2 linked regions of the Thermocoleostomius sinensis A174 genome follow. The protein of the gene in region 1 interacts with the protein of each later gene in a pairwise test. Links are inferred from orthologs where the notes say so. Each region holds a gene or a part of one and is shown on either strand. Other genes may lie near its edges.

Evidence for each region.
Region 2: the proteins of rlmN (region 1) and ftsZ interact in binary tests that used the Escherichia coli proteins (3 or more experiments, as listed by UniProt). The link is inferred for Thermocoleostomius sinensis A174 from one-to-one orthologs.

The regions. Positions count from the first base shown.
Region 1 is NZ_CP113797.1:1,248,509-1,261,340, reverse strand. Bases 8,765-11,561 are described here. They hold rlmN (23S rRNA (adenine(2503)-C(2))-methyltransferase RlmN), read right to left. Parts: upstream 10,857-11,561; coding sequence 9,672-10,856; downstream 8,765-9,671. Other genes in these bases: OXH18_RS05425 (response regulator), read right to left, coding at 10,994-11,431; OXH18_RS05435 (GTP-binding protein), read right to left, coding at 8,765-9,675. Also shown: OXH18_RS05470 (DUF3352 domain-containing protein), read right to left, coding at 1-225; OXH18_RS05465 (hypothetical protein), read right to left, coding at 411-1,517; OXH18_RS05460 (hypothetical protein), read right to left, coding at 1,629-2,210; OXH18_RS05455 (sensor histidine kinase), read left to right, coding at 2,418-4,181; tRNA preQ1(34) S-adenosylmethionine ribosyltransferase-isomerase QueA, read right to left, coding at 4,285-5,376; OXH18_RS05445 (peptidoglycan-binding domain-containing protein), read left to right, coding at 5,798-6,040; OXH18_RS05440 (calcium-binding protein), read right to left, coding at 6,236-7,600; more of OXH18_RS05435, read right to left, coding at 8,200-8,764; OXH18_RS05420 (sensor histidine kinase), read right to left, coding at 11,608-12,832.
Region 2 is NZ_CP113797.1:3,608,248-3,624,483, reverse strand. The notes cover bases 5,770-8,721. They hold ftsZ (cell division protein FtsZ), read right to left. Parts: upstream 7,912-8,721; coding sequence 6,628-7,911; downstream 5,770-6,627. Other genes in these bases: OXH18_RS15605 (cell division protein FtsQ/DivIB), read right to left, coding at 8,267-8,721; OXH18_RS15615 (DUF262 domain-containing protein), read right to left, coding at 6,293-6,487; cimA (citramalate synthase), read left to right, coding at 5,770-6,231. Also shown: alr (alanine racemase), read left to right, coding at 1-796; glycine oxidase ThiO, read right to left, coding at 821-2,866; OXH18_RS15630 (hypothetical protein), read right to left, coding at 2,883-3,419; OXH18_RS15625 (hypothetical protein), read right to left, coding at 3,512-4,048; more of cimA, read left to right, coding at 4,510-5,769; more of OXH18_RS15605, read right to left, coding at 8,722-9,097; OXH18_RS15600 (M23 family metallopeptidase), read left to right, coding at 9,804-11,102; OXH18_RS15595 (calcium-binding protein), read left to right, coding at 11,634-12,527; OXH18_RS15590 (tetratricopeptide repeat protein), read left to right, coding at 12,543-14,555; OXH18_RS15585 (tetratricopeptide repeat protein), read left to right, coding at 14,586-16,236. UniProt on the Escherichia coli protein: Essential cell division protein that forms a contractile ring structure (Z ring) at the future cell division site. The regulation of the ring assembly controls the timing and the location of cell division.

The sequences.
Region 1 (12,832 bases):
TGGGGTTTTCGCTAAACCGGATGCTGCTAACCGATCGGGATTTACCAGCAGCGATACCACCAGTGGAGATTGCCGTGACACAAACTGCGTGGCGTGACTGGTCCGTTCCGCTTGCAGCGCTCGATTGGGATGATTAGCCGCTAACCAATAGGCTCCAACACCACCAATCAGCAGGAGCACGAGGAAGATAGCAACGAGAATAGAGACAAACGATCGAGTCTTCATGCACACAATTAAGGTAGGCAGCAGGGTAAGAAGCAGCACTTGATGCAGAGCAGCACTCCCGTACCAACCCTTAGTGTAGTATTGCCAGTGGTTAAAAACACATCAATAACAATACAAACAATACACCGTTGTGGTTTATGGCAGATGCTGTACCGTTCCCCACCGCTTGGCAAGGTTGGGCAAGGTTACTGAACTTTGACCCGTAGATTTTTGCTGATGTTGTCGTAGCCCGACACAAACCCGTTTTTCAGTTCAACCGTGCTTCCGCCATAGCGCAATGTTTCGCGGCATAACGAATGTTCAAGTGACACTTGGGATGGGGTGCCTTGTACTCGGAACACTTCATTGCGATCGGAGCCGATCGTCCAGAAGCTGCTGAAATTGGTGTTCGGTAATAGTACGGGTGTCATCGCTACTTTGAGGGTTCCGTCTAGGTTGTTATAACCCGTAACATGATCATCCGTTAGCTCAATTGTGTTGTAGTTGTAATAAAGCGTTTCTTTGCGCAAAGAGTCATAGCGCACAACACGGCTAGGAGTTCCCTGAATTTTGAAAACTTCATCTTTGGAAGAACCCAGCGTCCAAACGAAGGGAGCCTTAGGCGCTGACACTATCGCATTGTTTGAAGCAACTCTTAGGTTTTTGTCTTGGTCTTCATAGCGCACTACAATTCCATTACTCAATTCAACAACACTGCCCCCGTAGTACATCACTTCTTGACAGAGTGCATCATAGCGAGACTGATGGGTTGGCTCTCCTTGAATGCTTAAAACATCGATGCGTCTAGACCCAATCGACCACAAATGGGTCGCTGTCACCCCATTGCGGTTGTTGTTGTCTACGCGAGTTTGAGCATAGGTCAGGTTTTGCTGATATTCTTCTACTTTTTGTTGTGCTAGTTGATACTTGGGATGCGATTTGGGCACGGCTCCCATCAACTCGATCGCCTCTTTCCACCAGGTACTGACGATCGACCACTCATCCCGAGAATTGGCAGTTTGGGTGAGTTCAGCCGCACTCATGGCCCGGTTAACCGCCCACCGAAAAGCCTCGGTTTTAAGCGTCTCCACCGCTGGACCATGTTGCTTGGTGTCTCGAACAGTAAAGGCAACGGCTAGTACGATCGAAGTGCAAAAAATAGCGATGGGAAGAATGGGCACTATCCACCGCAATGATCGCTTCGGAGGTGCAGGAGCGGTAGGGTTAATGTCGAACTCTTCTTTAAAGTAAAAATGTGAAATCCTCCCGGATGGAATTCGTCTATTCGCCCCAGCATCACGTCGCTTGCTCATATCCGTCCACGATGAAGACGTCACATTGCAAAATATTCTTGACCATATTAAGTGAAATTTCCACCACTAGGCATATTTTGGGTGGCTGAAGTGACAAACTTTGTCGTGGCTTTAAATTTCTCCGTATTTTTTCAGCAGTTTCCTGAGGACTTCGGCCATGGTCGATCGCTCGTAGGTTGAAGGAGTGGTACGTGTCCAGGTAAGCGGCTGGGGGCTGGGGATAGCCGGATCGGAGTTCTGAATGAGCCATCCTTGGGTGGTTTTTGGCGATCGCCATAGCTCTAGGTGGGCCACGGCTGGATCTGCGTAAAAGGCGAGGGATTGTCCACCTAAACACGCTGAACTCCAAGCGGTAAAAGCATCGTGACTGAAGCGGTACAGCGGCACGGTTCCCAGTTGTGGAACTCCCCACCCATCTAGCGCCATCACCGCTTTCACGCTCCCATGTAACTGCCAAACCGTCGCTGCACCCACGGCAGCTACTGCCCCAGCACTGAATCCAATCAACAGCAAAGCCTGCTTGGGTTGCTTTGGAACCGTCTCTTGCAGAAATTGCACCAGATGATAGACCGAATAGGCCGGATAGCGATTGGTCGGAAACACGAGCAGGTCATGAGGCGAAATGTCAAGCCCTTTGATGAAAGATTCGGTAAAAGCGGGAGGATGGATACCTGGGCAAAGAACGATCGTCATAAATTGCGTAAACTAGAAACAACTAGACACCCCACCTATCCCTATCTATTAAGACTACTAAGACTACTAAGACTGAATTCCAGCGGGGGGAGATCGCGACTACTGTGGTTCGGTTCTAAGGTTGTTTCCAATCGGCTCCTCCCAGTATTGTCGTAGTAGGAGCTACTTAGGAGACATCCCTCCGAAGTATTTTGCTAGACGTTGCTAATGGTCGATCGGGTGGTTTCTGTGTACAAGTGGTATTTGCCAACCTTAAGTGAAATCATGACTTTGGCGGAGCCAGATCAAGAACCGGGGTTTGGCTTTCCCGCTCAACAACAGGTGACGGCGGAAGGGCAATGGTCTGGTGCGGTTGCAGCCTTGAATCAATTATTGCAGCGGACAATTGCAGCAGAGCGCCTAGCGTCAGATATCTCTGCCAATTCGTCTGCCCATCTATCTGCGCAGGGAGTGACTCGTACTAGCCGAAATGGCGCACGCGCCGACTCCACTTCTACCGGACAAGCCGTTGCTGGAACCACTAAAATCAAGCCCCTAGACGGTGTATTACTATCGGGACCGTTCCCCGTTCTGAATCCATCTGAATTAACCGATCGCTTAGCTGCTTGGATGTTTACGGTCGCTGCACCCGGTGATATTGTGCAACTGCTGCCTGCTGCTGATCCTGATTTGTCATCCCGTTATGCCAAGGTACTGACGTTGCCGCTGTTGCCACGAGATCCAGTCGCTGCTGAACAGTTTTGCTTGGTCTTGACGCACGATTTTAGCTTAGCTATGGTGCTAGGAGAACAGGACGCCGGCAAACCTGCATTTCAGTTTTCCTTTGATCCGGAAGTGGTGTGGCAAGTTTGGCGATCGTTGGAAGCCAGGATTAAGTTAGCGGCTCCTCACATGCTGCCAATGTTGTCGCGGGTAGTGCAGCAATTTCCGCCCGTTACGCCCGACTATCGCCTGGTTACGCAATTTAGTCGCTTACTGTTAGCCAATTTGCCGCAGGTGTCGGAATTAGAAACAGAGGCACTTGCTCATAATAGCCGTCTTGGCCAAGAGCTAGTGGGTCAAGAGTTGGGGGCACAAGTTGGTAAGGCATTTATCCCCACGACTGAATCGGAAGTGACGGTCTCTAAACCTCCCCATCGGACAAAAACGTCTGGAGCAAAAAGTAAAAGCCATCGCGCTAAACGAACGGTTGCAGAATCGACTCGCGCTCCGGATGAGAAAGCACCCGCTCCACAACCAAGCTCCGATGCAGAATTGCTGAAGGCGATCGCCCACGAAGTACGCACCCCCTTAACGACGATTCGGACGCTGACGCGGTTGCTGTTGCGGCGCAAGGACTTGAACCCGGATGTAATCAAGCGCTTGGAAGTGATTGATCGCGAGTGTACTGAGCAAATCGATCGCTTCAGTTTATTCTTCCGGGCTGTGGAGTTGGAAACGACGAATACGCAAACCTTAATCAATTCGTTGGCTCCCATTTCCCTCGATCAGGTTTTGCAGCAGAATATTCCTCGCTGGCAGCAGCAGGCCAGTCAGCATAACCATACGCTGGACATCGTCTTACCACAGAAAATGCCGTTGGTGGTGACAGACCCCACCATGCTCGATCAAGCCTTGACGGGTCTGATCGATCGCATTACTCACAGTCTGCCACCCGGTAGCCATATTCAAGTTCAGGTATCCTTGGCGGGTCATCAACTCAAGTTGCAGTTAGAATCTCATCCTGAGTCAAATTCGGCGCTCGGGGATGGCTCTGGCAAAGGCAGCGGTTCAAAGTTTGGCTTCACCCCTACCTTGAAATCATTGGGGCAACTGCTGATGTTCCAACCAGAAACAGGAAGCATTAGCCTAAATTTGACGGCGACCAAGAATCTGTTTCAGGCGTTGGGCGGTAAGTTGATTGTGCGCCAGCGACCCGAGCAGGGCGAAGTAATGACGATCTTTCTGCCCTTAGACAGCCGCAGAGATTAGAGCCTCTGTGGGCAGCAACGGCAACGTTAGCACTAATAAGCACTAGCACTAATAAGTACTAATAGAGGTATTTAACTAGGGGGCAACGCTGATGCTTCAACGTTCATGTTGTTGCTTCGGGCAGAATCAACATGGCATCTCCAAACGAGTAGAAACGGTAGTGCTGATCGATCGCTTCTTGGTATAACGCTAACAAGCGCTGTCGTCCAATTAAGGCACTAACTAACATCATCAGGCTTGATTTAGGTAGGTGAAAGTTCGTGATCAGTCCATCCACCACACGCCACTGATAGCCAGGATAGATAAATAGTTCAGTTTTGCCGCAGTAGGGTTGAAGGGTTCCGGTTTGGGCCGCAGCCTCCAGCGATCGAACAGCGGTTGTCCCAACTGCAATCACCCGTCCCCCGTTGGCTTTGGTTTGCTGGATTGCTTCTACCACAGATGGCGAGACTTCTAGCCACTCACCATGCATTTTGTGCTGGGTGATGTCATCCGATTCGACTGGGCGAAACGTTCCCACCCCCACATGTAATGTTAAGGTTACGTGCGAAATGCCCTTGGCTTGTAGGCGATCGAATAGCTCCGGTGTGAAGTGTAATCCAGCCGTAGGAGCCGCCGCCGACCCTGGACGTTTAGCATACACCGTCTGATATTGCTCTGGGTCAGCTTCCGAGTTCGTGATATAGGGCGGCAGTGGCACAACTCCCCGTTGCGATAGCCAAGGCAACAACGATTGTTCAGTGGGCAAATTAAATTGCAGCAAACGTCCCCCGGTGTCTGTGTCAATTGCCACCACTTGTGCCGTGAGACGATCGGCAAACTCAATCTTTGCTCCGGGTTTCAAGCGTTTACCTGGTTTGACCAGGGCAAGCCAACAGTGAGGCTTCTGTTCTTCTAGTAGCAACACTTCTACCTTGGCTCCATCTGCAATTTTGGTACGATCCACCTTGTGGCCATACAACCGAGCCGGAATCACCTGCGTATCGTTGAGAACCAACAAATCGCCCGATCGCAGCAAAGTTGGCAAGTCACGAAACACACAGTGGCGAAATTGAGGTGGTGCATCCACTACCAGCAAGCGCGAACTATCTCTAGGTACGACCGGATTTTGGGCAATGCGATCGGCGGGCAGTTCATAGTCGTAGGCCGCCAACGAGCGATCGATATCCCGATCTGTTGCAAAATCAGCACTCATATTCTGTTGACTTAAATCGAAAGAAGAACCCATTGCCGTCGCGATCGGAAAATTAATTGACTTGAAAATTAACCTGAAATCGGATAGGCCATATGCCAGGCTTGACATTGACGGTTGATTAAGTCTTGGGAAAGATACAGTCAAGTGCAATCAGCGGCTAAATTGTAAACAAAACAAGCCCCGGCCCCGGCATTCGGCAGTTCTAGTTCATTATTACAGGTATTGTAACGGTGTGTTTGATCGACTTAGGCTATCACACGACACCTGCGATCGGGTCACAGCCATCTATTTTAACCTTGGTATGACTGTCAATAAGGATATATTCATGCGAATGACGATCGGTCATTGTATGCAGCCTATGCTGTCGCTATTGCGGTGAGCGGTTCAGAGCAACTATTTGAAAAGCTGAGGAAACACCATCATGGACGAGCAAGAAACAGAATCATCCCCAATTCTTCGCAAAGGAGACACCGGCGAGGCCGTTACTCAATTGCAGACATTGCTAAATGCCCAAGGATCGAGCCTAGCGGTGGATGGCATTTTTCAGGCAACAACATTGGCATCGGTGATTTCGTTTCAACAGCGGCATGGGTTGCCAGTGAATGGAATTGTGGGCCCAGAAACGTGGCAACTTTTGCAACACCCTAAGAATGTAGAGGCATAAAAAATCCCCCTAGCTCGGGACCAGGGGGAAACAAATCAGGGTGCATCTACCAATTCAGTTATTCGCACCCTTGCTGCGTGTTCCGGATAGTTTGATCAATTTAATTACTTGATTGCTTAATTATTTTCGAGGTTTTCTGTCGTAGCGCCTATTGACCTGTTCTGCTCATTCAAGCATTGGTCAACACTAGTGGACTTAAACATACACAAACCCGGTTGTAAGATTCGAGGGCGCTTCGCCGTGCACCAATCCAATCAATTCAGGGGTTAGTTGTCCGGCTGTATAGAAAATGGCGGTTGCTGTCGGATCGATCGTAGACACCCCTAAGCTGTAATCCCTAGCCGATCCTTTTAGTTGAATTCGATCGCCCGCTGTTAAATCGAAGTCTCTAATCACGGCATAATCGCCGTTGCCACGGGTATCCTTGCGGCCGTCGTTGTAAAAGACACTGGTGCGGTTGCCGAGAATGAAGCGATCGGGCGATTGCCATTCGTAGTCGGCTTCAGGAGCTAGTTCACCAAACAGCACATCTTGTTCGCCACGCCCCGGCGTCGCCGAGGTTGGGTCAACTCCAGTCAAGACATCGCTGTCATCATCGCCATAGAGGATATCGTTGCCGCGTCCGCCAATCAGCGTATCCCTGTCGACACCACCATTTAAGGTATCGTTGCCTGTGCCGCCATCTAAGCGATCGTTGCCACTCTCATCCATAAAACCGGGGGGAACCCTGATTTCTCGAGTTCCCAAGCGATCATTGCCCGCGCCACCGCTCATGGTGTCGTTGCCGGAACCCAGAATGATGTAGTCGTCTCCGCCATCGCCAAACCCCCGATCGTCCCCCGGAGAATCACCAATCAAATAGCGACCATCTACTCCAAAACCAATGTAATCGTTCCCGGCTCCACCCCGCATCAAATCATTTCCGTCGTCACTAAACAAGCCATCGTTACCCGCACCACCCAAGAGGGTGTCGTCTCCGGCATCTTGACCAAAGCGATCGTCATAATAATAGTAATTGCCAATGTTATCGTTTCCATTGCCGCCTACTTGCAGATCGTTTCCATCCCCGCCGCTGATGTAATCGTTTCCATCCCCGCCGAGAAGCGTATCGTTGCCCGCATCAGAGCCATAATAGTATTGGCTGTCGTTGCCTGGACCTCGACTGCTGAACGCACCCAACAAGTCGTCACCTGTTCCCCCCAACAGCCAATCGTCTCCATCTCCGCCGCTCATCACATCGTTGCCTGCGCCCCCTTGCAAACTATCATTGCCAGCTTCCCCCGCAGAATCATCTTCGATGCCAGGGAAAGCTGTGCCCATGACATCATTGCCAGCTTCCCCCAACAATTGATCGTCTCCGGCTCCACCCCGCAGCGTATCGTTACCATCCCCGCCGCGCAAGGTATCGTGGCTGACAATTAGATCGCCACCTGTGCGATCGGCAAATCCATATAAGCGATCGTTTCCGGCCAATCCCAAGATAATGTCATTCAGATCGAGGGGGTTGGTATCTCCAAACAACACGTCATCATGAAGCGTGCCGATAATTCTATTGGCCATAAATCCTCCTGAAAAATACACCAACGCAGTTCCACGCTGGCTGTTTTAATTGGTTTACTTAGGAATTAAGTTTCTAGGTATTTCTAGAGTGCATAGTGCAGCGCTGCCGTTTCTAGAATGTGTTCTAGAGAACCCCGAATCTGTACGAGATAATGTACTTAATTGGTTCTATATTCAATTCACTTCCATATCCATCATAGAGAGGATTGGAACACAAGCGTAGCTACGAATGATAAACGTTTGACAAACTTTACAGCCGCAAACTCAATGGCTCTAGGCTTCAGTTAAAGTTAAGCGAGGAAATTGCTAATCAGGTTACTCACCCAAGTTTTGCCGGTCAATTTTTGCAAAGTAGTCGATCGCGTCCGAAATGGGGGACGATGCGGCTGAGGTATACCGTAACACCCTAGGGTAGGACAGACAGATTGTAAGCCCCCTTCTCTGTCTGTCCTTTCTTCCTAAGGTAGGGTTGGTAAACTAGCCCTGCTTTTTAAGCTAAGGCCGATCGTTTGAAAATAGTCCAATTCCAGATGAAGAAATTGCAAGGAATTGCGGACTGGCAACGTGGGGACATGCGTTCAACGCTTAACCTTCAATGCCTAACCCTTAACTCCCAATTTCTCCCGTAACTCGTCGCGAATTCGGTTCATGATCGAGGTTTCGTCTAGGGTCGAGAGAATGCGATCGATCACGGCTTTAGGGCCATCGGGACCCCAAGAGGCTCCGTTAGCCAGATAAACCTTGATCACCTGCCCAATTCCGTAAGTTGAGACGCCCGCAATTCCCGCTTGCGTGACCGCAACAGAGAGATAGGGAGCCAAGGAAACCCCGCCTGTGGCCGGAGCCGAGAGACCTAATACACTTTTGAGGGAGCCTAGCCCCGCCGTAATCAACAGTTCGCTAGCGGTAATTCCCCCCAAGCTAATTGCAATTTTTTGCAGCAACGCCACTGCTCCAGCTTGAGTCATGGCAATGCCATACAGCCGAGACAGTGCCACAATCATCGCTACGTCAATTGCCGCTCCGCTGAGCAAATCCACTACGGTAATTGGATTGAGGGCGGTGGTGATGGCTTTGGTCATCGTGCCATTCCAAATGATTTGATTGGCGCTGCGATCGCGAATTTCCAGCTTCCGTTGTAGCACCTGTTCATTCACCGAATCGGCAAACAGCATCGTGTTAAGTGCTACCAGTGATTTTCCTTCGCGGTGCAACACCTCCAGAATTTTCAGCTTTACATCTTCAACTTGGGGTACCCCTCGGTTCAACTGCGGAACGAGTTTGCCATCCGATCGCCGTACTGCTTTAGCAACCAAAGGAGAAGCCGCTGCCATGACAATTTCATTGGGTGAAAGTAACGTCCGCACGCGATCGTCGCGAATTTTTTCATAAATTGCTAAGCGATCGGCGCTGGGATACTGATCCATCTTATTCAGCACCAGCAGAATCGGCTTATTGGCTTGACGCAGTTCCGACAGCGCTACGAATTCTACCTGAGTCATATCGCCAGCGATGACAAATAAGATCAGGTCGGCTTGTTTGGCCACCTGCCGAGCCAGGGCTTCTCGCGCTTCACCATCTACTTCATCAATGCCAGGGGTATCGATGAGTTGAATGCAGGAATTGCCAACACCGGGCAGCGACACCTTCCACAGCTTCTGGTGACTACCATCGATCGCCTCTTCACTGGTTGTCCACTCAGCGCTCTGAATTGTTTGTGTCACGCCATGCGTTGGGCCGGTAGTGAACACCTCCTGACCCAGCAGCGCATTCAACAGCGATGACTTTCCCCGCCCCACCATGCCAAATACCGCAATGTGCACCACTTGGCGATCGAGCTTGTCCAGCATAGTTTCCAGACTTTCTACCTCCGCTTCTAGCCCTTGCCGTTCAGCAGGAGTGAGGTCGAGCTTTTGTACCAAATCGCGCAGTACCGTTTGTGCTTGCCGATAGTTCAGTTCTGCCTGAATGTCGCTGAAACTGAGGATTGTTTCTTCCAGTTCCGCATTCACGTTTGTAGATCCTGTAGATCCGTTATTGAGAGATCCATAGTTGGGAACATTTCGTTGAGTCATAAGCCTTTCGACGCTCGTAACTGACCACAAGCTGCATCGGCCTCCAGCCCTCTGGAATAGCGCACGCTCACAGCAATTCGATGTTGCTTTAAGATATTGACAAACGCTTGAATTCGATCGCGATCGGGGCGCTGGTAGGCCACTTCGGAAATAGGGTTGTAGGGAATCAAATTGACATGGCTTTGAAAGCCACGCAAGTGTTGAGCTAGCTCGATCGCGTGTTGTGGTTCATCATTTAAACCGGCTAGCAAAATGTATTCAAACGTGACTCGTCTACCTGTGATTTGCACATACTCGCGGCATTCGTTCAGCAACGCTTCCAGCGGATATTGCCGTGCGCTGGGAATTAACTGTTCGCGAATCGTTTGATTGGAAGCGTGCAAACTCACCGCTAGTGTTACCTGTAGCTGATGTTCGGCAAAGCGACGAATTCGCCCCGGAATGCCCACAGTCGATATCGTGATCGATCGCTGCCCAATGCCTACATCGCGATTCAGCGATCGTACCGCCGCCAACACATTCTCGCTGTTCAGCAACGGTTCCCCCATGCCCATAAATACAAGATGGCTGACCCGCTGTCCAAAGTCTTCCTGTACTGTTAGCACTTGATCTACAATTTCGTGCGTTGCCAAATTCCGGACATAGCCGCCCTTACCTGTGGCGCAAAAATCGCACGCCATTGGACACCCCACCTGAGACGACACACATACCGTCAGGCGATCGAGCGGTGCAGAGGAATGCAACGATTGAGAAGAATGCTTCGTCCGAGTCGTCTGGGCTTCCCTGCCCAACCCCCAATCCCCAATCCCTGATTCCTGCTTATATGTAGGAATTCCTACCGCTTCAATGATTTGCCCGTCCGTCAGCCGCAGCAAATACTTCACTGTGCCATCTGGTGCTTCTGCCCGATAGTGCAGCGTCGATCGCCCTACTACCACGTCTGTAACCGATGCCCGCCACTGTTTGGAAAACACCGTAATCTCGGACAGCGATCGAGCGCCCTGCTGATAAATCCACTGGTGCAACTGCTTTCCACGATAAGCAGGCTGTCCCTGTTGCTGCACCCATGCCGTTAACTGTGCCAGCGATTGACCCAACAAAGGTGTTGATGGGTCGGGAAGGGTCGCCAACTCAGCAGCAATCGGCGCGGAAGCAATAAAATTGGCAGAACCAGAAGACATAGGCAAAAGGCATTAAATGACGAAAATAGAGATAGCATCGATCTCCATCTTAGACTAGCCCTTTCGTCTCTGTATGTATGTATGCCCTGTATGCTTCAACAGTCCGCAATCACCCAGTTGCAATGATCCATTCTCTACTACGGCATCTCGCACAGCATCCAGTATTTGTTGAGCGTGATCATCGCCTCAGCGAAGTTAGAGAAAGTAACGGGTTTCAGAATATAACCTGCTACGTTTAGCTGGTAAGCTTCCACCCGATCGCGGTCTTGATTTGAGGTCGTCAACACAATGACAGGAGTCATGCGTAGATTGGGATCGGCCCGCAACTCATGCAAAAACTCGATGCCGCCCATTTTGGGCATGTTAAGGTCAAGCAGAATTAAACGCCGACTTGCGGGAATTTGAGGCGATTCGCCTTCACCCCGCAGCATCGCCAACGCTTCTAGTCCATTTGACGCAACAAAGAGGGGATTTGAGATGTTGCTTTTTTTGAACGCTCGCTTGACGTTCATGACATCAACTTCGTCATCTTCAACTAGCAAGATGTTAATCATCTTTTCAACCGCTTCTATCATGGACAGCTACATAGACGTTTAACTAGAAACTTAAAGACGTTAACAGCTTAAACTTATGTATTTGTAACATTAGCTTCAATTTTAGAAATAAGTAATCTTCTGCACCTCAGCCGCCGGTATGAAATTGTACCTACGCAAATAAACAGGTATTTTTTATGACTTGATATGCGATCGAATCATTGTTTTGGCCAGGTAAAAGAAAACGTTGATCCATTCCCTTCTTGGGACTCTAGCCGCACCGTACCACCTTCTGCTTCCACAATTTTTTTGACAATCGATAAACCGATGCCTGTACTTTCCTTGGTGTCTCGCGCTTGCAAGGTTTGAAAAATTACAAACACCTTGTCATGATATTCGGCGGCAATGCCTGGTCCGTCATCGCTCACGGCAAATTTATAAGAGTCTTCCTGCTCTTGTGCCGAGATTTGAATGTGTCCATTCGATCGATTGTGATGTTTAATCGCATTGCCAATTAAGTTAGCAAACACCTGACGCAGCAGTACAGCTTTGGTTTCCAAAGTGGGCAAATTGGGAGCCACGTCGATCGTGAAAGAATTCGGCGGATCGAGCGAATCAATGACATCGGCAATGATATCTGCCACTGCTACTTTATCTACGGATGATTGGGTCCGCCCAATGCGTGAATATTCCAACAGTCCATTAATCAAGGCTTCCATCCGCAGCACGCGCCCCCGCAGCAAGCGCATTTGATGCTGATTTTCGTCGGGCAACTGTCCGCCTAGATCTTCCTCAATCCACTCGGATAAATTGGCGATCGCCCGTAGGGGGGCCTTGAGGTCATGAGAGGCCACATAGGCAAATTGTTCAAGCTCACGATTTCGGTGTTCTAGGGCTGTGTTAGTTTGGGCCAACATCGTGGTGAGGCGAGCCAGTTCATCAGCCCGTGCCTGTAATTTGGCTTCAATTTGCTCAAACTCACTGATGTCCCGAATGATGACAATGCGGCGATCGTCAAGTTGCACATCACTGATTGATACCTCAACAGGAAACACCGTACCCGCTTTGCTACGTCCTTTCGTTTGCCATTTCGATCGATGCCAAGGAGCCACCACTTCCTGTCCTCCATTGGTTTCCATCGCATCCGGTAGGGGTTGGTCTAACAACAAACCGAGGTCTTGCCCTACAACATCCTCGACTCCATAGCCAAACATAGTGGCAGCCGAGGGATTAAACAGTTCAATTTTGCCTTGAGCGTCTAATGTCACCATGCCGTCTACGACATGGGAGAGGATAGCTTGCAGCAACTCTTTATTTTCCTGCAACAACACATCACGGTTTCGCAACGTTCGATCAAGATAAGTGAACAAAAAAACGGTTGCTAAAAAGCTGACGAGACTGACCAAAATTGTCAACCACAACACCAGCGTCGTTAGGTCTGTT
Region 2 (16,236 bases), 2.4 Mb from region 1 along the record:
GACATTACCTGTTCATCTCAAGTTAGATACAGGCATGTCCCGTTTAGGGATGCCGTGGCAACAGGCAACCGAATTTGTGCAACTTGTGACGCGGTTGCCGCAACTGCAAATTGCCAGCATCTATTCCCACTTTGCGACGGCCGATAGTCCTGATCCCAGCATCATGCGACAACAGCACGATCGCTTTCAGCAGGCCATTGCCCAACTGCATGTCCTTGGCATGACTCCCCCCCGCTTGCACATCTCTAATTCTGCTGCCACGCTGGTTGATTCCAGGCTACATTACGATCTGGTGCGTGTGGGACTGGCTACCTATGGATTGTATCCTGCGCCTCACTTAAAAGGCACGATCGACCTCAAGCCTGTAATGCAAGTAAAAGCCCGCGTCACGCAAGTGAAAGTGATTCAACCCGGAACTGGCGTCAGCTATGGGTATCAATACATTGCCGATCGAGAAATTTTGGTGGCAGTGGTAGGAATTGGCTATGCCGATGGCATTCCGCGCAATCTTTCGAATCGCATAAACGTCCTGCTCCGCGGGCAACGAGTGCCACAAATTGGGGCAATTACCATGGATCAATTGATGCTAGATGTCAGCCAGATTCCTGATTTACAGCCTGGTGAAATTGTTACTTTGTTGGGACAGGACGGCAACGATGCAATTGCTGCGGACGATTGGGCAGAGATCTTGGGGACGATCTCCTGGGAAATTCTCTGCGGGTTCAAGCATCGATTGCCCCGTGTAGCTGTTGAGCGATCGGCAGCAAGAGATGAGCGTTTAGGGGTTGGGAATTAGAAGGAGCGCAATCGGAGGCTGAACTTAGTTTGTGATTGTCCCAGTTAAAGGAGAACTAGGGCTAGCGTAGGTTTTCACGGGAATTCGTCCTGCCAAAAACGCCATGCGTCCGGCTTCTGTAGCCATGCCCATTGCCCGCGCCATAATGGCTGGGTTTTCCGCCTGAGCGATCGCCGTATTGATCAACAACGCATCTGCCCCTAGCTCCATTGCTTGAGCTGCCTCGCTGGGTGTACCAATGCCTGCATCAACGACCACAGGAACCTGAGCGGTTTCGATGATGATTTGAATATTGGCGGTGTTTTTGATGCCCTGCCCAGAACCAATTGGAGATCCTAACGGCATCACCGTAGCACAGCCCGCTTCTTCCAGCCGCTTGGCCAACAGCGGGTCAGCATTAATGTAGGGCAGAACCGCAAACCCTTCCTGTACCAGTTGCTCTGCTGCCTCCAGCGTGCCGATCGGATCGGGTAAGAGATACTTCGGATCGGGAATCACCTCCAGCTTGACAAAATTGTTGTCTTCCTGTCCCAGCAGTTTAGCCATTTCCCGTCCCAGTCGCGCTACCCGTACAGCCTCCTCTGCCGTCTTGCAGCCTGCCGTGTTGGGCAGCATCCAAATTTTGCCCCAGTCGATCGCCTCCGCCAGTCCTTCATGACCCGGAGCATTGGTCTGCACACGCCGCACTGCTACAGTGACAATCTCACAGCCACTCGCCACAATGCTTTGGCGCATCTGATCAAAATTGCGGTATTTGCCCGTTCCCGTCATCAGGCGCGATCGAAACGTGCGTCCGGCAATCACTAAGGGCTGTGGATCGGTAAGAGTTAACTGAGAATTGGCAGAGGGGTCTAGGGTGGCGATCGAAGCCGAGGAATATTGCAACATGATTGAATCAGAGAAAGAAGGTTGAGTATGGGTGGGAGGGGTTGCCGCAGAAGGGCTAGACTGCACCGTTGCAGCGGGCTGAACAAACCGTTCCCAAGTAAAGGCGTCTAAGAGAGGGCTACATTGCTGATTCCAAACGCGATCGGCAATCAGTTGAGCAGTGACAGGAGCCAATAGAATACCATTGCGGTAGTGTCCGGTAGCAAACGTCAGGTTTTGGCAATGGCTGTCTCCCAAGATGGGCAGTTCATCGGGTGTGGCAGGACGAAACCCCCACCAGCATTCTTGTAACGGTAGGGTTTGCAGCGGCGGATAGAGCCGCAAAGCTTGATTGAGCAGCATTTGGACGCCAACGGCTGTGTTATGGGGAGTAAAGCCCACGTCTTCCACCGTTGCCCCAACCACAATCCGCCCATCGCGGCGCGGCACAATGTAAACCTCTTCGCCATACAACACGCGCTGTAGCGATAAGTGCGATCGCTCTAGGGACAAACTCTGCAACGCTAGCATCTGACCTTTGCGGGGTTGCACCGGAACAGGCAACAATTCCTGCATCCATGCCCCAGTTGCCAGAATGTAGTGTCCTGCTTGAAAATCACCCGCGCTGGTTTTCAGACCTGAAATTTGCCCTTGCTGCTGTTGAATCGCGGTCACAGTCACGCCCTCGCGAATCTCTACTCCAAGTTGCTGAGCCGCTAGCCGCAACACCTGAGCGAGCGAGCGATTGTCTACTTGTCCATCTTCGGGGAACCACCAACCGCCGATTACGTCAGAGCTTAATCCTGGTTGGGCTTGATGAATTGCCTGGCGATCGAGCCAAATCTGACCGGATGAAGGCGAAACAAGAGAGGACTCCGCAGAGCTATCTAGTCGATAAACGGGGGCAATGATGCCACAGGGCCAATAATGGGCTGATGCGCCACTGAGATCTTCTAGTTTGCTGATCCAGTCGGGATAAAGCGACAAACTCTTGAGACACAAATCAGCCATCGCTCCTGGAGGAAGCTGTTCGGCTCTGGGAGCCAACATGCCAGCCGCCGCTTGGGTGGCCGCTTGCTGAGAGTCACGGCTGAGGACTGTCACCCTAGCTCCTTGCAGTTTCAACTCAACGGCAATCGCCAGACCGATCACGCCGCCACCAATAATGAGACTATCGCTTGTTTGATTCCTTGTTTGATGCATGGAAAGACGCTACAACTTACCACAAAGCGGGAAGAGGAGTTTGATCGGAGACTTGGGTAGAAGGAGTCGAAGGCTGGGTAATCTGAGGGGGCTGGCTGACAGGTTGACGGATAGGTTGACTCGGTTGAACGGGCTGCTCTGCGACCGTACTGGGAGCCGATGGTGGGGCTGGAATGGGATAAACAAAGTCACGGGCGGGGGCGGTTCCAGGTTCAGTTGAGCCAGAGCCAAAAATAAATTCATCAATCGCTCGCCCAGCATTTCGTAAAGATTCTGAGAATTCTGAATCAGGATCGACGCGCGGTAATTGAAATCCTCCATCGGGCGATAGCGTGCCATTTGGGAAACGGCTGGATTCGATCGCAGGAAAAATCCGATTAGTTAGTAGAATCAACAGAAATACAAATAGCCCCAAAAATAACAGCCGGGCTAGATTTTTAAAGAACCCTAGAATTGCAAAGAAAACTCCCAGCAAGAAAATTCCAGCAATTACTAGAACAATCAGCAACCACTCCGGCATAATCATCCCTTCCATACCCACCATTTCCATCATCGCTTAGGTTTTCGCGGATGCAAATCGTTTGTGGGCGATCGATGCAAGGAAATTATGAAATGCGGCTATGAGATGCGGCAGTCAGAGAACGCTTACCAAAATCCCTGGATTGGTTCTGGGGCAGACTCAACTTGTCGGGATGCCGCTGTACTAGAAGAGCCAGCCGAGAGTGGGGGCGTGGGAGTGGCAGGTACGATAACAGTGGGGGCTGGAGTGGGAGTGGGAGCCGGAGTGGGAGTAGGCGCAGGCGTAGGCTGAGGACTAGAAAGAATATCGTCAGGCGACGGGGGGGATGGCACTTCAGAGTCGGCAATGGCATCTGAGAAAATTGGCGCTAGCGCCTCTGCTACATCTTGCCACCCTTCCTGGGCAATAGGACGATCGGGCGATGGTATGGGAGAACCTGGAGCAGGTGTAGGAGTGGGAGTGTTGGGAGTATTGGGAGACTGAGCCACATCTACAGCCCCTGTTGTTCCCTGCCCCGCTGCCGTACGAAGCTGATTTGAGAAAAGCAACCCCAGCGCGATCGCCAACAACGCCCAGCTAATGGGACGAAGAATGCCTCGCAACGTTGAACCAATCACAGCCATTAAGGCGCTTGCAATCGCAAAACCCAATAATCCACTCACGGCTCCTCATCCCAACAACTGTTCAAAATTCCAACTGATACACTCTAGGTGTAAATCTATTCTGACATTTGTTGCCGAGAGTTAGTGGATTTATCCGGTAATTTCGCTAGGGATAGAGGCTATCCAACTACAGTTCCTCTAACTATAGAGGGAGAAGCGCGGGAGTGTCTCTATCGATTGACAGAGGTTCTATCTCAGTTTTGCTTCACAACCTAAACTTATGCTCTCAAACTAAAAGCCTAAACACACCATCGCTGGCGACCTTTCGATAGTCAGCGACTTGGGACTGGCATCACCAGAAACCAGTCCGCCTAACCATTCGACAACCACAACAAACCGCGAAGGATTCACCGAAGTTCACCTTTCTTTATGCATTTGGGAATCCCAATTCGCTAGGGTGTGATCTAGGGTCGATCGGGTTGCTAGTATCGCCACCGTTGTTTTGCCATGACTGTTTTGCCATGACTTCAGACCAGTTCACAGAAACTCAAGCCTTAAATCATTCAAAATTTCTTTGGGTCTATGACACAACCCTGCGAGACGGAGCACAGCGCGAAGGGCTATCGCTATCCATTGACGACAAACTGCGCATTGCTCGCGAGTTAGATCGCTTGGGCGTTCCCTTCATTGAAGGTGGTTGGCCGGGCGCAAATCCTAAAGATGTGCAGTTCTTCTGGCAATTGCAGGAAGAACCCCTGATGAATGCAGAAGTTGTGGCGTTTTGCTCCACGCGGCGACCGGGTAAAACCGCTGAGGCTGATCCGATGCTACAAGCGATTTTGACGGCCGGAACTCGTTGGATCACCTTATTTGGTAAATCCTGGGATCTACATGTCACCGAAGGATTGCAAACCAGCCTGGAAGAAAACTTAGCGATGATTCGCGACACGATCGCCTTTTTCCGTCACCACCAGCGCCGGGTGATTTATGACGCCGAGCATTGGTTTGATGGCTACAAATGTAATCCAGATTACGCACTGTCCACGTTGCAAGCCGCAATCGACGGAGGGGCGGAATGGTTGGTTCTGTGCGATACCAACGGCGGCACCTTGCCCCATGAAGTGAGTACGATCGTGCGGGATGTGGTGCAATTTGTGGAACACAGAGCCGAAATTCGGAAGCAGAACCCAGTTGCTGGCAACCCCCAACCCCCAACCCCTAACCCCCAAATCGGCATTCACACCCACGACGATTCAGGGACGGCCGTTGCCAATGCACTAGCAGCGGTGATGGAAGGCGCTAGGATGGTGCAGGGCACAATCAACGGCTATGGCGAACGCTGCGGCAATGCTAATCTCTGTACGCTGATTCCTAACCTTCAGCTAAAACTGGGCTACCACTGCCTGGATGCCGATCGCCTGACAAAATTAACCGATACCAGTCGCCTGATCAGCGAAGTCGTGAATCTGGCCCCCAACGATCATGCTCCGTTTGTGGGACAGTCGGCGTTTGCACATAAAGGCGGCATTCACGTCAGCGCGGTAGAGCGTAATCCATTAACCTACGAACACATTCGTCCGGGGCAGGTGGGCAATTGTCGTCGGATTGTGATTTCCGATCAGGCAGGGCTGAGCAACATTTTGGCCAAAGCCCGCAGTTTCGGCATTGAGTTGAACAAGCAAGACCCCACCTGTCGCCAAATTTTGCACCATCTCAAAATGCTGGAAAACGAAGGCTATCAGTTTGAAGCGGCAGAAGCCAGTTTTGAATTGCTGATGCGGCAAGCGCTGGGGCAACGACAGGCGTTATTTGAAATCAAAGAGTTTCACATTTACTGTGATGTGATTCGCGGCTCGTGCGATCTAATTCGGGGCGTGGACGAATGGCGGGGGCGATCGCTGGCCACGATCAAGATTGGCGTCAATGGTCAAGACATCCTGGAAGCTGCCGAAGGCAACGGCCCGGTTGCTGCCCTGGATGCCGCTTTACGCAAGGCTTTGATAAACTTCTACCCGGAAATTGCCGCATTTTATCTTACAGACTATAAAGTGCGAATCTTGGATGGAGCCGCCGGAACTTCGGCAAAAACGCGAGTGTTGGTGGAATCTAGCAACGGACATCAACGCTGGACAACGGTTGGTGTTTCTGGAAACATCATCGACGCCTCCTATCAAGCAGTCGTGGAAGGGCTGGAGTATGGCTTGCTGTTGCAAAACCAGGCAAAGGCAGCGCTAACCTCTTGATTGATTGATTGACGCTCTAGCGTCTACAGACGGAAGTAGTAATCTCGAATTTTATAAGCGATCAACTTCCGCCGCTCTTGCAAGAAGTCGGTGTAGTCTTCGACCGTCGATAGAGAGAATCAATCAAATCTCGAACGTTGGTGGCATTCCAGACAAACGGGCGTTGAATTTCAGGAATCGCAATCTTGCTCGATCGAACCCAAGCCAGTAGCGTTTGGATCGGGTGCTGGTTCACAGAATATTTCTGAATAGTCATGACAAGAGGTGGATGTAGGGAGCAGCCTACCTAGCAGTGTTCCCTATCCACTTCTTAAGCCTACAATCGCTGCATCCAGATAACGATTCTCAACATAGAACAACCCAAGTACTACATCACCTGAGTTGATAAACCCTAATTTAACGAGGTGGGCGGCGGCGTTGGAGAAATTCGGGAATATCTAAATTGGGTTTCGATCGCGGCTCAGACGCAGGTGAGACTGGCGGTTGAGAAGTCGGCGGTGGCGGGGGGACGGTGGGGGTTCGCTTCAATGGCGAGACCCGTGTCGTGGTGGTTTGGGCCACGGGTGGCTCTGGCTGAGAAGAGAACCCAGTGGCGATCACCGTAATTCGAATTTCTCCTTGGAGGCGATCGTCCAACACCGCCCCAAAGATGATATTGGCGTTGGGATCAACCGCTTCGTAAATAATTTCAGCCGCCGAATTGACTTCGTGCAGTGTCAAGTCATAGCCGCCAGTGATATTAAAGACAACACCTTTGGCTCCATCAATCGAGGATTCCAACAGCGGTGAAGAGATTGCAGACATCGCAGCCTCTCTGGCTCTGGACTTGCCCGAACCAATCCCAATCCCCATCAGCGCCGACCCAGCATCTGCCATCACGGCCCGCACATCGGCAAAGTCCACATTGACCAAACCGGGGATCGTAATAATGTCCGAAATGCCTTGAACTCCTTGGCGCAGAATGTCGTCAGCCACTCGGAACGCTTCTTGTACAGGGGTTTGTTCCGAAATCACCGATAGCAGCTTGTCGTTAGGAATAATAATTAGGGTATCGACTCGGCTTTGCAGAGCGGCAATGCCCTCATCAGCCTGACTTGTCCGACGCTTACCTTCAAACGTAAACGGACGAGTCACCACGCCAACAGTCAACGCGCCGACCTCTTTAGCAACTTCTGCTACAATCGGAGCCGCCCCGGTACCCGTACCACCACCCATGCCGGCTGTGATGAAAACCAAATCGCACTGATCCAACGATGCCGCAATCTCATCGCGCGATTCTTCCGCTGCCTTTTGTCCGATCGCAGGATTACCACCCGCCCCCAAACCCCGGGTTAACTTTTGCCCAATCTGTAGGCGGTTTAGGGCTGAAGCGTGGGTAAGCGCTTGAGCATCGGTGTTGATCGACCAAAACTCTACCCCGGTTAGATCGCTGGCAATCATCCGATTCACGGCATTACAGCCACCGCCACCCACTCCAATGACTTTAATTTTTGCTACATTGCTTGGCACAATCTCATCACTCCTGGTGTCCTCTGCCACGGCCCCTTTCAGATCGCGAGGCTGACCCAAGTGTATGCCAGAATTTGTGAAAGGATTTGTGCTGTTCATTGTCGAAAAAAGATCCTGATCTCCATCCGGAGAGTTTGTGTGGGTAGATACTAATCTACTATTAAGTGTCATCGGAGTTTAGAAACTACTGATACAAAGACTTTTTAAGGCTGGTTAAGGCTGGGCGACTCTAGTCAACTATAGGCTAAGTTGATTGAAAAACCAATCGATCGGGCAAATCTCTAATCGATTGCAACATCCACTAAGATAAGTGCTTGAAACGGGGAGACAACAATTAATTTTTATAAAAAATAAGAAGACCGATTTCAAGTACCTATGTCAAGCAGGATGGCAATTTTATAAATTGAAATCCTAAATGATTTGTTTTTACTTCAAATTACATAATTTTTTCTACTTCTCTTGATAGATTTAATAGGTTTCTTGAGCAATTGGAAGAATTCAGTCATGTTTTTCAACGGTCAGTCGGTCAATTTTCAGAGTTTTTCATCTCAATTAATGGCATATCTGGATTACGCAGATCGATATAATCAACTTGCTCTGGATTAACTTGTTCGGGGAGACGTCGCATTTGGTCTAAGCGCCGCAGTTGATGTTCCAGTCGAGAACTGTAGGCACCCAAATAGATCGCACCAAATTCTGTATACAAAATTAAATTGTTGGGATCGCGCCAATCAATTTCGGCAATTTTGACGGGACTTTGGCTTACCTGTTGATAGAGATCTGGCCACTGCGATCGATACTCCTCACGCATTCCAATGACCTTCAAGTCTGGTAACCTCTGGGATGAATTCAAGGCAAGGTAAATTTCGTGTGGAATCCACGCCCCTTCTTCGTCTAGCAGGGCCAATTTAGGAGTTTGTCCTCCTTTGGCGGTTGAGGCTGTATCCCCAGAATGGGTTAAATAGGCAATAGCCACCGGATATCGTTCCTGAATTTGAATTGTGAGGCTAGGCGGAAACAACCGACGAGTCACGATCGCCTCTGCAATCGGAGCTTCAGTTTCTAGCTGATGCACAATCGCTTGGGGCTGAATGCTGAGCAGCGACTGAGGGTAACGAATGGGCAAAACCGCTCGAATGGTTTCTGAGGAAAGAAACTGATTGCCTTCAATTTTAATTTGCTGTGGCGATCGGATCATCCAATCGGAGCGAGACAATGACCAGAGTAAGCCTCCGGCTAGCGCGCTAACCATCAGAACTTGCCACGTTGTTTGCAACATGCGCCAACGCCGCTGCCGCTGCAACTGCCGTCGCCGACTGGAAAGTTCTGCTTGAGAAGGAGATGAAATATCTGCCATTGCGCCAAAACAGGACTAGAAAACAAACGAAGTCTGTTTAACCGGGATACAAGCTCAGCGAAGCACTGGGCTGAAGCATCATTCTATCTATCGATTGACCTGATCTATTAGGTACACCTTGAACCTAAATCTCAAACGCCGCCAGAGGCAACAGCTAAACCAAGTAGTAAATAGGATTCGATCGGCCGATTCGCACTTTCGCAGATTGCCTCAAAGCAAGTTGACTATAAAGCCCTAATCCTAACCACAGAGAATGCTTAAAAGCAATGTGTAAAACCTCCTTTTATTTGAAACGATCTATTAAGTTAATTCGTTCGATCAACGCCAACTTCAGCCGGAAAATCGTATAAGTTTGAAGTAATGGATTGCCAATCTTTAAATAAAGTTTATTGAAACTTTACTGTTTTGTAGATTGATCATCATCATAGACCGCTCAATCGATTGGCTTCCTACTTGATCCCGTCACATCGCTCCACCATTAGATTGGCTATTTTCTGCAAAATTTGCTTCTAACGTCGTAGTTTGGCTCTAAAACTGGCTGATTGCTTATCTACTCTACACAGTCTTTAACGATCTGGACTATGATGGCTAGGGGATTTGTATCTACCAAATGGTAGACCTCTCCACTTCAACCTACTTTCAAGTTGTAAGTAAGCCCATTACGACCTGACAAAGCGCGATGAATCAGAACTGTAACTCAATCTCCGTGCGGCGATCTTTGGCACGGGCAGCGTTAATCTCTGGTGGATTAGGCTGGTTCGGCAGCCTCAGCTTGCTCAGCGCTAATATCAGCCTTGCTCAAACGGTTTCACCCTCTTTAGTTCCCAATGCTGAAGAGTTGCTTGGACCGGATCTACAGTCTTCATCGCCTTCGCAGGTTCCTGGTGTCACAGATTCGAGCGAGCCGATTGAACCAACCATCATTGAGCCAGCTACTATTACACCGATCGAACCGGAAGCTAGCCTCCATTCCCCTGAAACAGATACTTTTCCGCCTGCATCAGCGCCTAGTTCGTTTGATGCCCCCCCAGCTAGTAGTATTGATGTCCTCGTCGCTCCCAACCTTGCTGAAGAAGCCGCCGAAGCATTTGACTCAGGAACTCCGGCGATTGACCATGGAACCTATGGCAATGGCGCTTACATTGACCCCACTCCCTACAGTCTTGGGGCTACTCAGAAACCTGATATTGTCGTGTCTGAACGCTCTACGGGTTGTCAGACGGTGCTAGCCCCTGGACAAAGTGTACCGTCTACCCTCTGTCCTGTTGCTCCAACCACGGCTGGTGATAGTTGGATAACAGGGGGAGGTTCCTATAACACTTCTGCTCCGACAGTTTATAACCTTGAGCCTAAAACAGCATCTGCTCGGGACTTCTACAACCTCACAGTTCGTCCTCCTGCCCGCCTCAGTAATAACAACGTCAGTTTGCTCTTCCCCCTCTCGATTCCCGCTGCTATTACCTCTGCCTTTGGTTGGCGTGTACATCCAGTGATGAATCAAATGCGCTTTCACTCCGGAACCGATCTGGGTGCACCGCAAGGCACTCCAGTTTTGGCAGCGTTTAGCGGTAAGGTGGAAATTGCAGATTTTGTGGGCGGCTATGGTTTAACGGTGGTGCTGCAACATAACAAAGGAACGGAACAAACACTCTATGCTCATCTCTCGGAGTTGTTTGTCAAACCTGGTGAAGAGGTAAAACAAGGAGAAGTGATTGGTCGAGTTGGCAGCACGGGGCTATCAACCGGACCGCATTTGCACTTCGAGTTTCGCAAACAAACTCCAGAAGGCTGGGTGGTGATGGATGCGGGTTCCGTATTAGAGCAAGCACTGTCTCAACTGGTGCATTCGTTGCAAGTTGCTCAGGTTGATCCAAAGCTGGCCGTTCCGGCAATCTTTCAATATTCTGGCAAGTCATTGTTGGCGATCGACACCACTAAAGCAGAACCACAATCACCAACGGCGAACCATCGCCCAACACCACCCCTTGCCGAACAAGTGAATTGAGTTCTATCGGCAGGGGAAGCTAGCGAAAACGATAGGTTTAGGACGGTCCGTTGATTACAAATGCATTCTGCGGTTATGACCCTAGCCCTCATTTTTAATGGCTTTTCGTAGAAGCAGGGAAGGATGAGGAGCAAATCGGCAACAGTGGAATGCACGTTTTGTTGGGATAGATTACAGATCGTATGAAGAGTCCGTTGGATGTCATCCCAATCAAGGGGCAGATCAAGTAATTTTCAGGAGATGTAACTTTTTGCTTCCCAGTGGGAACTCTGAAAAGGACAAGGCACACAGCATAATTCTTCGAAGCAAAAATTTTGCTTCGTAAACGCAAAAAGATAGAACCTTGGGTTTGCACGGGCGACAAAGCAACAGGATACCGGGAGGTTGAACGATCGCTTCTATGGTTTGAATGAACCGAATGTCAAGCGCCTTAAGCTGTGATGCACCACCAACCTCGGTTGTGATGCCCCAGCTTGGAGGCGTCATTTTAGCTGACTTTGGACTTTAGAATATTGCTGAATCGAACGATCAATGTCAGAAATTATCGTATTACCTGGGTCGGGAGACCCGCCTGGTAGTGGTTTATATCCAGACTATGGATTGCGAGTAATTAGTGAACAACCTGTGGTGCTACGCCGCCCACCCACAACGCCCGCAGGAACGATCGCCGCAATTGGCAGCCCAGTTGATGACTACATCGCCGCAATTGATCCGAACAATACAACCATCTTTACCTTGGCTGGGGGTGATGGCAATGATACGTTAATTGGCGCTGCTGGGCCAGACGTCATTTCTGGTGACGGGGGCAACGATGTGGGGCAAGGCGGCAGTGGTGATGACATCTTGGACGGTGGAACTGGGAATGACGTGCTGCAAGGAGAAGATGGCAATGATTTTCTTCAGGGGGGCGATGGCAATGATACGCTTCAAGGTGGAAACGGCACCGACTTGCTAGTGGGTGGTTCAAGAGATGACTATTTGGATGGCGGTCCGGGCAATGACGTGTTGATTGGTGGACCAGGGCGAGATGTTTTAGTTGGCGGGGAGGGTGACGATCGCCTGCAAGGTGGCCCAGGCAAGGATTTACTAACAGGTGGACTTGGCAAGGATAGTTTTCGGTTTGAGAAAGGTTCAACAGGCAGCAAGAAGCGAAAACGAGTGGATGTGATTACGGACTTCAATCCACAAGAAGACACAATTGAATTAGATCGTCGATTGCTAAAAGGACAAGTCAATTTAGGTGAACTCAAGGATGAACACTTCAAGTCGGTACGAAAGATAAGGAATGATATCGATGCAAAAATTATCTATGAACGTCGATCGGGTTTGCTTTACTTCAATCCTGAGAAAGGCCCAACGATTATTCTGATGCAGCTAGACAAGAATCTGAAAATTACGGCTGCAAACTTTGAAGTGTTCTATTAGATTGGCTCCTTACCAATGTTAGGTTACCTAGATCAAGCCATTGCCGATTTTGATCACGCGCTTTGGACAGGGCAAGGGGTCGTTAGCGCTTGCCAAACCTTGGGCAATATTTTGCAAGCACTGGGACGATTTGATGAATCTGTAGATTGGCATGCCCGTGCGACACAAACAAGCGGCAATCGAGCGGAATTATTTTCAGGACTGGGTACACTGTATGCCCAACAACAGCGTTGGGATGAAGCGATCGCCGCCTATCGTCAAACGCTGAAACTACAGCCAACTCACGCAGAAACCTGTTGGAATCTGGCAAATATCTATGCCTTGCTAAATCAACCTGTTGAAGCGTTAGAGTACCGTCATCGAGCACTCAAGCAATCTCCTCGTTGGGCTACCTGCCAAAGCCATTTCAGTTTGGGTAATGATTTGATGGCAAACCATCAAATCGAAGCCGCCATAGCCGCTTACCATCGGGCCCTCAACTTAGAGGCTAGCTTTGCGCCTGCGCACTACAATCTAGCGGTAATCTTTAGCAATCAGAAAAACTACGAGGCGGCGATCGCATCCTATCACCGTGTGCTGGAACTAGAGCCTGATCGGATTGAAGCCTATTTAGGACTAGGGCAAGCTTTGGAGCAGCAAAACCAGTGGCAAGAGGCGCTGACTTGGTATCGGCAAGCAATTGAACTAGCTCCTGAATCGGTGGCAGCCCATTATGCCTTGGGGCAATTGCTGTTATGTCAGGAACTGTGGAACGAGAGCTTGGTGATTTATCGTCGCCTGATTGAATTGCAGCCAGCGGACTTTAAAGCGTATTTCCATCTGGGATTTGCCTTGCTGAACCAACGGCAGTATGCGCAGGCGACCGCCGCATTTCGCCATGCCATCGATCGTGCTCCTACTCAACCTGAACCCTATTACTATCTAACCCGTGCGTTGTTCGAGCAACAGCAATGGATGGAGGTCATTTCAACGGCGCTACACGTGATTCGGCAACAACCCAATTGCTCAGATATCTACAGGCTGCTGGGTCATGCCATTCAACAGCAATCGCGGCAGCCGAGAGGGCTACACAAATTGATCGCTCACTATCGTCAGAGTCCTTTAAGTTCTGAGCACGGGCTGACTTTCTATCTGCATGTTGGGGATCGCTTATTGAAACAACGGCAGTTTAATGGAGCCATCTTGTTTTACCGTTTAGCAGTATGGCATCAGCCAGAAAACGAAATCGCCGCCACCAATCTAAAACGCGCCTTTGCTAAACGCAAGCAACTAGAGAAGACGATCGCCACTCGTCGGCAGCAATTGACAGAAAATCCGCATCAGATCAAACTGTACAGCCAGCTTAGTAATCTGTTGACCGAGTGTGGAGACTTGGATGAGGCAATCGCGCTCAGCGACCGAGCTAATTTGTTGCAACGATGGCGGCACGTTTCCGAAAAGCATTACGAATTTACATGGGACTGGTTCAGCCACCGCATTCCCATTTGGCAAGAACACTTGGGTCATCTTGCCCATCAACACGGATTACAAGCGTTGGAACTAGGGTGTTGGGAAGGACGGTCTACTTGTTGGTTGCTCGATCATATTTTAACTAGTCACGATAGCCGAATAGTTTGTTTAGATTGGACGTTTCAAGCACGCTTTGATCTCAACATCGATCGATCGGATGAGCGCACCAAAGTGACCAAACGATCAGGAAATCCCCTCACCCACCTAGCAACGCTACCTCCTGCCACCTATGACCTAATTCATGTGGGTAGCGATGATTTAGCGACTTTACAACAGCGCCTTGCTCTTTGTTGGCAAGCGTTGAAGCCCAACGGAATTTTGCTCGTAGATGAGTACTGTCAAGGCTATCTAATCGATGATTCAGGCAATCCAGAGAATGTAAGGGATGGGATTGATCAACACAATCAACATTTCAAAGCAACAATCGATCGGGTTCTCATTCTAATTGCTACCGAAGCTAAAATTCTCTATCAAAATCGTCAAATACTGATTCAAAAAAGTTTGCACTCTGTTCCATAGAGCATTTCCCTTCTATTCAAACTAATGATTATGCTGAAACACCTCAAGCTGTATCTCAGCAGAACACCTAATCAATCGAATGATCCGAATCAGCTAGCTGTAGCCGAATCTGATCATGATGGGCAACTACAAGATGAAGCGATGGCTACGTCTGTTGCTTCCCGAACTACGGCAAAAACTCAGCTTCAGTTGGGGCATGACTGTTTTCAACATCGTCAATTCAATGCAGCAATTGACCACTATCGAGCGGCAGTAGCGGCTGATCCAACTTGGATTGACCCATATTCCTATCTGGCAGATGCTTTGAATCAGGCAGGTAACTCAGCAGAAGCAGCGATCTATTACCGTCAAGCAATTGAACTCACGCATCAACAAGCGAATTCTTCTAATTGTTTTTCTACATTGAATAGCGATAAATTAAGTAATTCAAGTAGAGAACAAATATCCGAATTAAAAAAATCAGTCAGTGCTTCCAGTCCATCACATAGAGAGCAGTTGGTAGAAGATCATTGGATTCAAGCTAAATATGCGTATGAGCAACGACAGTGGCACGAAACGATCGCTTGTTGTCAGGCGGTATTGAATCTTCAAGCCACGGCTCCAGCTTATAATCTATTGGGCAACGCCCTTCAGCAGTTGTATCGACTATCGGAGGCGCGGTCTGCATACATGGCGGCAATCGAGCTAGCTCCTAGTTCTGCTGACGGGTACGCTAACTTAGGCAGTTTGTATGCTCAGCAACAACAGTGGCAAACAGCGGCAGACCACTATCAACAGGCGATCGAGTTGAATCCTAACTTTGCTGGAGCCTATCGCAATCTCGCCAAGGTTTGGGCAGCTTTGAATCAGGCAACTAAAGCAACAGAATGTTGGCATCGAGCGTTACTGCTAGAACCAGAAAAGATTCCGGCGGAAGAACATCTCAACTTTGGCAATTGGCTGCTTCAGCGAAACCGTATTGCAGAAGCGATCGTCTGTTATCACCAAGCCATGCAACTATCTCCAATGTTGGTCAAGGCGTTTAGCAATTCAGTTTCGTTTGATCTCCCTTATGTCACTGGCGAAACTGATGGTGGTTCCTTAACCGTAACAACTGATTTCGCTCCTGTTGTAACAGCTGCGTTCTTGGAAGACGTAGAAGCGTATTTACACCAAGAGCAATGGGATCAAGCGATCGCAGTCAGCACTGAGGCTTTGAAGCAACTTGAACCTGAAATAGCTCAAACGTATCGCTGCCTTGCCAATGCTTTTTACGCCAAGGAGGATTTGGATACTGCCATTCGCTACTATCAACGGGTTGTGGAATTAGAGTCAGAGTCGGCCGCTGATCATATCAATTTGGGCAGCTTGTACGCTCAGCAACAACAGTGGCAAGTGGCCCTGTCTTGCTATGAGCAGGCGATTGCTCTCGACCCAAACCTAGCCAGTGCTCACTGGAACTTGGGGCGCGTGTGGGAGCGCTTGGAACAGCCTGAACCAGCAGCAGATGCCTTTTTTCGGGCAATTACGCTGGAACCAAGTTGGGCAAGTTTGGAAGAACATCTAGTGCTGTGTCAGACGCTGCGATCGCAGGGCAAGGAAACGGCAATTGCTTGCTATCAACAGGTCCTACAGCGAGATGATACTTGTGCGGTGGCTCAGGTTGCGTTGGCAGACCTATTGGCTCAACGAGGACAGTGGC